One region of the Blautia sp. CAG:237 genome, then DNA from elsewhere that is predicted to be linked to it. Evidence: predicted binding sites of a transcription regulator. Region 1 holds the regulator's gene; the other holds the start of a gene.
What was found. Region 1 encodes Rex, which represses fermentation and respiration genes when NADH is low (regulators of the CRP and FNR family bind a similar motif). Its sites were predicted from a motif close to ATTGTTAANTANTTAACAAT; they were not measured.

Region 1 (4,427 bases):
CAGGAAGTTTGCCTCGGAGAGCATCAGCTTCGCGAGGGAAACACGGCCGCGCTCACCACCGGAGAGAGAGGAGATCACTTTGAAAACATCATCACCGGTAAAGAGGAAGGCGGCGAGCATGTTTCGAATCTCTGTCTCGGTAAGTGTCGGGTAAGTATCGGAAATTTCCTCAAAGATCGTCTTCTCCGCGTGGAGTACATGGTGTTCCTGGTCATAATATCCGATCTGAACCTTGGAGCCCAGGGAAAAAGTTCCTGAGTCTGCCGGGATAAGATCGTTGAGGATCTTGAGCATGGTCGTCTTGCCGGTACCGTTGTTTCCAATCAGGGCAACGCGCTCACCACGTTTGATCTGGAAAGAGATATCGGTAAAAAGTGTCTGCTCCGGAAAGCTCTTGGAAAGTTCTTCTACCGTGAGAACATCGTTTCCACTGACAACTCTCGGTTCCAGAGAAAGCCGCATCTGGCTCTGGACCTCGGTCGGTTTCTCGATCCGCTGGATCTTACCGAGCATTTTTTCACGGCTTTCTGCGCGGCGGATGGATTTCTCACGGTTGAAGGATTTCAGCTTGACGATGACGGCTTCCTGGTGCTTGATGTCTCTCTGCTGGTTAAGGTAAGCCTTGTACTGTGCGTCACGAAGCTGTGCTTTCTTTTCGGCGTAAGCGGAGTAATTGCCACTGTACATGCGGACCTGGGCGGCATCGATCTCAATGACCTTCGTTACAACTTTATCAAGGAAATAACGGTCATGGGAGACGATAAATACAGCACCCGGATAATTCAGAAGATAAGTTTCCAGCCAGGAAATACTCTCCATGTCGAGGTGGTTGGTCGGCTCATCGAGGAGAAGAATGTCCGGCTTGGAGATCAGGAGTTTACCAAGAGCGACACGGGTCTTCTGTCCACCGGAGAGAGTTTCGACCTGTTTGGCAAAATCTTCGTCCGTAAAGCCAAGACCCTTGAGGACACCCATCAGCTCGCTCTTGTAGGCATAGCCGTTTTCCAGCTCAAATTCGTGGGTCAGGCGGGTGTAGGTGTTCATCAGACGGTCAAGTTCCTCGCCGGAAGCGTTTTTCATCTGGACTTCGATCGCACGCATGCGGTCTTCCATGTCGATGATGTACTGCTTGGTTGTGAGCAGTTCCTCATAGACGGTGCGGTGTCCGCTGACATCCTGATACTGTGCGAGATAACCGATCTTCTTGTCCTTCATCAGAACGACCTGACCGGAATCCGCAGAAATTTCATTCATTATAATACGGAGAAGGGTTGTCTTACCTGCTCCGTTGTTGCCGATGAGAGCGGCTTTTTCACGCTCTTCTATATGAAATGAGGCATCGTTCAAAATGACTTTTTCGCCAAAAGATTTGCTGATGCCCTGACACGATAAAATCATAAATATTCCTCCAAAGTCAATATACGCTATGATTATAAGGTTAAATGATGGCTTTGTAAAGGAAATTTCCTCAAAAATTGTATAGATTTGACAACATTGATTGACAATAAAATAACATTTCGGTATAATTAACAGGAAAGTATAAGGAGGGGACAACGGTGGAAGCAAAACAGATATCAAAAGCTGTAATTAAGAGACTGCCCCGGTATTATCGCTATCTTGGCGAGTTACTGGAAGACAATGTTGAACGTATATCTTCCAATGATCTTAGTAAGAAAATGCGTGTCACAGCATCGCAGATCCGCCAGGATTTGAATAATTTTGGAGGATTTGGGCAGCAGGGATACGGTTATAATGTGAAATATCTCTATACAGAAATCGGTAAGATCCTTGGACTGGATGAGGTACATCCGATGATCATCATCGGTGCCGGTAATCTTGGACAGGCACTTGCCAATTACGTTGACTTTGAAAAACGTGGCTTTAAGCTGGAAGGGATTTTTGATGTCAATCCGGTACTGGAGGGCATCGCGGTCCGTGGAATTGAGATCCAGATGATCAGTAATCTCCCATTCTTCCTCAGAGAGAAGAATATTGAGATTGCGATTCTCACACTGCCGAAGAACAAGGCGAAGGATATGGCAGATATCCTGATCGAGAATGGTATCAAGGCAATCTGGAATTTTGCACATATCGATCTGGAGACTCCGGAGGATGTCATTGTAGAGAACGTACATCTTTCTGAGAGTCTGATGACGTTATCTTACAATCTCAGTCAATATCGTCAGGAACACGTGGAAGAGCAGCAATCATAACATGAGGACAGCAAGAGGCTGTTACCCGGCTCCTTAATGAAGGCGGCTGCGTAACAGCTTTTTGCTTTGTATCGTATATCGAGGAGATATCAGATGAAACGAATTGTAGGCGGATCGGAAATGAAAGCACTGGATGGCTGCACCATTACCGGAATGGGAGTTCCGTCCTGTGTGCTGATGGAACGGGCGGCACTGGCTGTTGTGGATGCAATGGAAGGACATTTTGCGGAAATGTCACAGAAACAGCGGATCTTGTGCGTCTGCGGAGGCGGGAACAACGGCGGAGACGGAGTCGCGATCGCCAGGATCCTGCATCTGCATGGATATAACGCGGAAATCTATATGCTCGGAAATCCGGATCACCGCACAAAGGAAACACGCCGCCAGCTTAAGATCGCAGAGAATTATCAGGTTCCTCTGGTGAATAACCTGGCAGCAGGAGAATATACTACTATAGTAGATGCCATCTTCGGCGTTGGGCTTGACCGCTCGATCGAAGGAAAATACAGAGAAGTCATTCAGGCTTTGAACGAGGTTTCTGCATGGAAAGTGGCGGTAGATCTGCCGTCCGGGGTATGCAGCAACACGGGCAGAGAGCTTGGAATCGCATTTCGTGCGGATCTGACGGTGACGTTTGCATTCCGTAAAACAGGCTTGTGTTTTTATCCAGGCAAAAATTTTGCGGGAAAAATTGTTGTAGCAGATGTCGGCATCTACGAGAATCCGGATCTTCCGACACAGAAAGCGGCACTTGAGAAAAAAGATCTCCAGAAGCTTCCTCTGCGCGCCGCGAATGGGAACAAGGGTACGTTTGGCAAGGTTCTTGTCGTTGCCGGAAGCAAAGGAATGTGCGGGGCAGCGTATCTCTGTGCAGAGGGCGCCTTCGCTGCCGGAGCCGGGATGGTCAAGATCCTGACGGATGAGGAGAATCGCATTCCACTGCAGACGCTTCTTCCGGAGGCGATGTTTGCAGATGATGCTGGCGGCAACGAAGCATGGGTTAATGCAATGCACTGGTGCGACATTGTGGTGATCGGACCAGGACTTGGACAGTCTGAGAAAAGTGCACGGAAAACAGAATTTTATCTTGCCCATGCGCAGAGAATGGGGAAACCTGTGATCATGGATGCGGATGGACTGAACCTGCTCTCGAAACATCCGGAGTGGAAGAAATATCTTCAGCACAGCCAGGTGATCTGTACGCCGCATCTTGGCGAGACGAGTCGGCTGAGTGAAAATTTTATGACTTCTAAAAATAGCGGATTGTTTTCAGAAGCAGCGGATCGGGCACTCTCCATACCGGAAATTCAGCAAAATCTCATTTGGACAGCATCGAATTTTGCAAGGGAAAATGGCGTGGTCTGTGTGCTCAAAGATGCAGTGACTGTTGTTGCAGATCCGAAGAGGGATTTTTGCTGGATCAATCAAAGCGGGAATCCAGGAATGGCGACTGCGGGAAGCGGGGATGTCCTGTCGGGGATCCTGGCAGGGGTTCTGTGTGCATTCCGTTCAGATCCGGAGAATACGGTGGATCTGGCAAAGCAGGCGGCTTTTGGCGTATTCCTTCACGGGCTGGCAGGAGATAAGGCTGTCGAGGAAAAAGGCACTTACGGAATGAAAGCCGGAGACATTGCGCGGGCAGCGGCGAAAGTTCTTAAAGACAGAGAAACTATGCAGGAACTCTGATAAGTTTCAAAAATCCAGATAAAAATAATTGCATTACGCAGTAAGGAGATAAAGATCATGAAAAAATTCGAAAGAGTAAAGGCCGTCGTATCCCTGGATGCGATCGCACATAACTTTGCAGAGATGAAGAAAAACATTGCCAAGGGTACCAAGATCGTTGCTGTCATCAAGGCAGACGGATATGGACATGGCGCAGAGGCGATCGCACGTCTGATCGAAGACTATGACTATATCTGGGGATTTGCAGTTGCGACACCGGAGGAAGCATTGCAGCTTCGTACCTTTGGTGTGAAAAAACCGATTCTGATCCTTGGAATCGTTTTTGAAGAATATTTCACACAAATGATCGCAAAGGAGATCCGTTTAACTGTCTGCACCTATGAGATGGCACAGAAACTTTCAGAAGAAGCGCAGCGTCAGGGAAGAGATGTACATATCCATATCGGTCTTGATACCGGTATGAGCCGTATTGGATTTGCAGACAGACAGGAAAGTGTCGAAGAGATCAAAAAGATCTCCCAGCTTCCA
Region 2 (4,427 bases), on a different contig from region 1:
ATGGTTGTTCCAAAAGAATACTGAATATCGACTGCCAGTGAAGTAGGAGTCAGGTTCTTGTCAAATACATAAGTAAATTCAGCGTCTTCTTTTTCGAATTCAACCGGAATAACTGCTGTATATTCATCACCTGAATATTCGATCTCTACATCACCGGTTTCCTTCAGCTCACCCAGGGCGTCTTTGGTTCCGTCCCAGGCTGTCATTGCACTTGAAGTAAACGCATCGTCGGACTCCATGTACTGCTCGATCTGATCATCAGACAGTCCGATGATCTCATCTGTCAGTCCTTCTGCATAAGTTTCAATCTGGTTTTTGACGGTTTCGTCGATCTCACCATCTGCCCAAACAACTGCTGCACCAGAGAACATCAGGGATGCGGCGCAGGCAAAAGCAGCGCAGGTAGTGGATGCTTTCTTTAACATCTGATTCATATGCTCACCTCGCTTAGACTGTGCCATGTTTCTTAGCTGGACGGTCTTCTCTCTTTGTGAACAGCATCTCAAATGCTCCGATCACGTATTTACGTGTGTCAGCCGGAGCGATCACAGTATCTACATATCCTCTTGCTGCGGCAGATTCTACGCTGGACTGCAGTTCTCTGTACTCTGCAGCTTTCTCGTTGATAACAGAAGCTTCTGATCCCGGGTACATGATCTTTGCTGCCATGGAAGCATCCATCATTCCGATTTCTGCATTGTCCCATGCATAAACGATATCTGCACCTACAGATTTGCTGTTCATTGCCACATAAGCTGTTCCGTATGCTTTGCCGATGATGACGTTTACCTTCGGAACGGTTGCGGATGCAAATGCATGAACCAGTTCTCCGATGGATTTAGCCATAACTTTCTCGCTGCATACAGTTGCGTTGAATCCGGTTACGTTTGTAAGAGTCAGTACCGGGATATCAAAAGCGTCACAGAATTTTACGAATCCGGCTGCTTTTCTTGCTCCTCTTGCGGAAAGAGTGCCGTCGAATTCTTCTGTCTTCTCACCTTCTGCATCATAAACTTCTGTTCTGTTGGCTACTGCACCTACAGTCATTCCGTTTACACGAAGGAGTCCTGTAACAACGTCTTTACCATAGTCTCTCTTGGTCTCGAAGAAGATTCCGTTGTCTGCGATTCTGGAAAGTGCGATGGAGGTGTCTCCTGCGCATGCTGCGATATCCTCGCATGCACGGTTCAGATCATCTGTGCACTCTGCGAAAGAATCATTGTCTTCGAAGTTGGATGGAAGAAGGCTTACCAGCTGACGGATCTCAGCAAGGATCTCTTCTTCGGATTCTACAGCATCAATAAGACCAGTCTCTTTGCTCTGGTAATCAGCTGCTGCTGTGTCACATTTCTCTGTGCAGTTTCCATCAAGTGCGTTCGGGCTGTTTACGAACATTTTGCCTTTTTTGGCTTCGATGAATGTGAAGTCGGTCAGTGCCGGAACAACTGCCATTCCTCCGCCACAGGTACCGAATACTGCTGTGATCTGCGGGATCATTCCGGATGCCATTGTCTGTTTAAAGTAGATTCCACCGAATGCTTCCAGTGCATCTGTTGCTTCCTGAAGACGCATTCCTGCACAGTCTACCAGACCGATCACAGGTGCTCCTGTCTTGATAGCAAGGTCATATAATGCGGAGATCTTCTTTGCATGCATCTCGCCTACAGTTCCGTTCAGTACGGAAGCATCCTGGCTGTATACATAGACAAGATTTCCATCGATTACACCATATCCGGTGATAACACCGTCTGAAGGCGCTTTTTTCTCAGTCATGTTGAAATCTGTAGATCTGGCTGTTACGCTTTTCCCGATTTCGACAAAACTGTTGGCGTCAAGCAAAGAAGTGATTCTTGTGCTCGCTAAGCTTTGTGTTGCATTACTCATTCTCTTTTGCCCTCCATGTTTATAAAATTTTAAAATATAACCAAAATTTTAGCCGATTATAATTGTAACCTGTTTTCAAGTTTTTTTCAATACATTTCGGTTTTTTTGTTAAATTTTTAACCCCAAAATTTATTTTATGTCAATGCAAAAATTTTGGTCAAAAAAAGAAAAGCCCTCTCCTCGCGGAAAAGACTTTTTGCTCTCTTTCATTTCCTTAATGAAAAAATCTATCAGAAACATATTCCAGGGTCCGGGTGAAGGTTCTCTCCCCGACAGACTGTTCTGCCAGTACCGGGTAAGCAGAGAGCAATTCCCCATTCAGCCGGAATGTCACCTGCCCGATCTCATCTCCCCGTCTTACAGGAGCTTCGATCGAAGACGGCACTTTTACCTGACAGGTCACATTTTCCCTGTCAGAAAGAAGCATGCAGGTTTCTTTCTGTTCTTCGGAGATATCGAGAAGACCGTGCAGATATATCTTCTTTCTGCCGACAGGATCTCCCGTGAATCCATTTTTGACCTGGATCAGAGGAATCTCGGGGTCTTTCCACCAGCTGCGGTATTTATAATTTTCTTCGCCGTAATTAAGAAGTGCTGCGGTATCCTTCCATTTGTAAGTCTTGTGGTTCGGCCAGCCGCTTCCCAGAAGGGCAACAATGAAAGTCCTGCCGTCTTTTTCCTCTGCACAGACATAACAGTAGCCCGCGTCTCCTGTGTATCCGGTTTTTCCTGACAGGATGCCTTCTCTCATATCCAGGAACGCATTCGCATTGTGGAGAGAAAATGTCCGCTTCTTCTCAATATCTGAAAAAGAATAGTCCCTTGTCTCGGTGATCTTGAGGAACATCGGATTCTGTATGGCATAGCGCATGATAAGTGCCAGGTCCCGCGCTGTTGTATGATGACTTCCCCCGTCATCCTTCGCATCCAGCCCGTTCGGTGTCACAAAATGTGTGTCCGTACAGCCGATCTCTTTCGCTTTCTGGTTCATCATGGCTGCAAATCCTTCCACAGAACCTCCGATATGTTCCGCGATCGCGACCGCGGCATCGTTGTGGCTCTGCAGCATCAGAGAGTACAAAAGGTCTTCCAGATAATACTGCTCTCCTTTTTGAATACCAAGCCGTACATCTGGCTGCGCGGCAGCATTGGAAGAAACCTGTACATAATCATCGCCTTTACCGTTTTCCAGGGCAAGGATGCAGGTCAGGACTTTCGTGGTGCTTGCATTCGCTCTCGGTGTTTCGCCCTCTTTTTCATACAGGACACGCCCCGAATCCCCATCCATCAGAACTGCCGAAAGCGCATAAAGATTTCCGGGCGCACTGCTTTCCCCGGAAGCAGCACAGACTGTGGAATTTATCAAAAAAACTGCTATGACCAGAATCGTGACCGTGATATTATATCTGCGTTTCATATCCCACCTCTTATTCTTTATAGGATATTTTATGCAGACCTGTCCTCATTATATGTCTCTGTTCCTTCCGGTTCCAGTAAGCCGGTCAGCCGTTATAAGTCTTATACCATCTCTCGCCCAGCGGTCTGTCTTCTTTTGAAAGTCTGAATAATTCCTCAAGGTACTGCGGTGCTTCCTTTATCTCCCTGTCATACAGTCCGTGCAGGGCATGGACCGGAACTGCGCTCCCCGGGACCGGGTCTTTCGCCATGAAATATTCCATCATGGAATCAGACAGCTTCTTGCCGGCAAGCCTCGAAAGCACCGTGAGAAATTTCTTACGCCTGCCCTTGTTATCATAGACCAGACAATTTGTGATCAGCTTCATGCGCCTCAGAGATTTCAGGATATCTCCTGTCGCTATTTTGGGGATCGCACGGTGGATCACTCTGGCATAGGGGATTCTCGGAAACACACCGCATGCCGGGTAATAATGATATGGATTTTTATGAGTTTCCAGCATCAATGTCCGGTCAAATTCTTTCTCAAGAAGGGTATGCGTGATCACTTCCTTCGCCGCCATATCCTCGATATAGGGATGGCAGGCGCTGTCCAGAAGATAATGGCATCCGAATCCAAGGAGATAGGCAAGGAGCTTCTCATCGTGCTTTTCGCGCACGATCGCCATTCCCCTCTCAAAAAAAGGAGCCGCTTTTTCCTTATGCATACGGATACCCGTTGTGGATACCTTTGGTTTCAGCATGTGATAAAACAGGATATCCGGTCCATGAAGACCGATCCGGTACAGATTAACATTTCTCTGAATGACCATCTGCATCTCCTTCGGAAGTTTGTGATAGATTTTTTTGCCAAATAAGTCATGTGCATAGGTCGTAGGCATTTTATTTTCCTCCTAAACATCCAGGCGAAGCTGTACTTCTTCCTCGGCTTCCGCCTTAAAATCTTCCAGACGGACCGGATCTACAGCAGGAAGTTCTTCCAGCCCCTGTACGCCAAAACAGCGCAGGAACTCTTCGGTCGTCCCAAGGAGGATCGGTCGTCCCGGCGCATCCAGTCGTCCAAGCTCTTTTACAAGCTCATATTCTACCAGTTTGTTGATCGCATGGTCACATTTTACCCCGCGGAT

Region 2: a site for Rex is predicted at 1,989-2,008, ahead of QZL69_RS03160 (acyl-CoA carboxylase subunit beta). Genes of this name have one in related genera too.

The regions. Positions count from the first base shown of each region.
Region 1 covers NZ_FR886748.1:6,636-11,062, forward strand. Annotated here, with positions in the region: gene abc-f (ribosomal protection-like ABC-F family protein) at 1-1,398, opposite strand, end outside; gene QZL69_RS09815 (redox-sensing transcriptional repressor Rex) at 1,557-2,213, shown strand; gene QZL69_RS09820 (bifunctional ADP-dependent NAD(P)H-hydrate dehydratase/NAD(P)H-hydrate epimerase) at 2,307-3,899, shown strand; gene alr (alanine racemase) at 3,957-4,427, shown strand, end outside.
Region 2 covers NZ_FR886699.1:6,100-10,526, reverse strand. Annotated here, with positions in the region: gene QZL69_RS03165 (OadG family transporter subunit) at 1-434, opposite strand, end outside; gene QZL69_RS03160 (acyl-CoA carboxylase subunit beta) at 448-1,884, opposite strand; gene QZL69_RS03155 (D-alanyl-D-alanine carboxypeptidase family protein) at 2,099-3,301, opposite strand; gene QZL69_RS03150 (zinc dependent phospholipase C family protein) at 3,387-4,181, opposite strand; gene scpB (SMC-Scp complex subunit ScpB) at 4,194-4,427, opposite strand, start outside.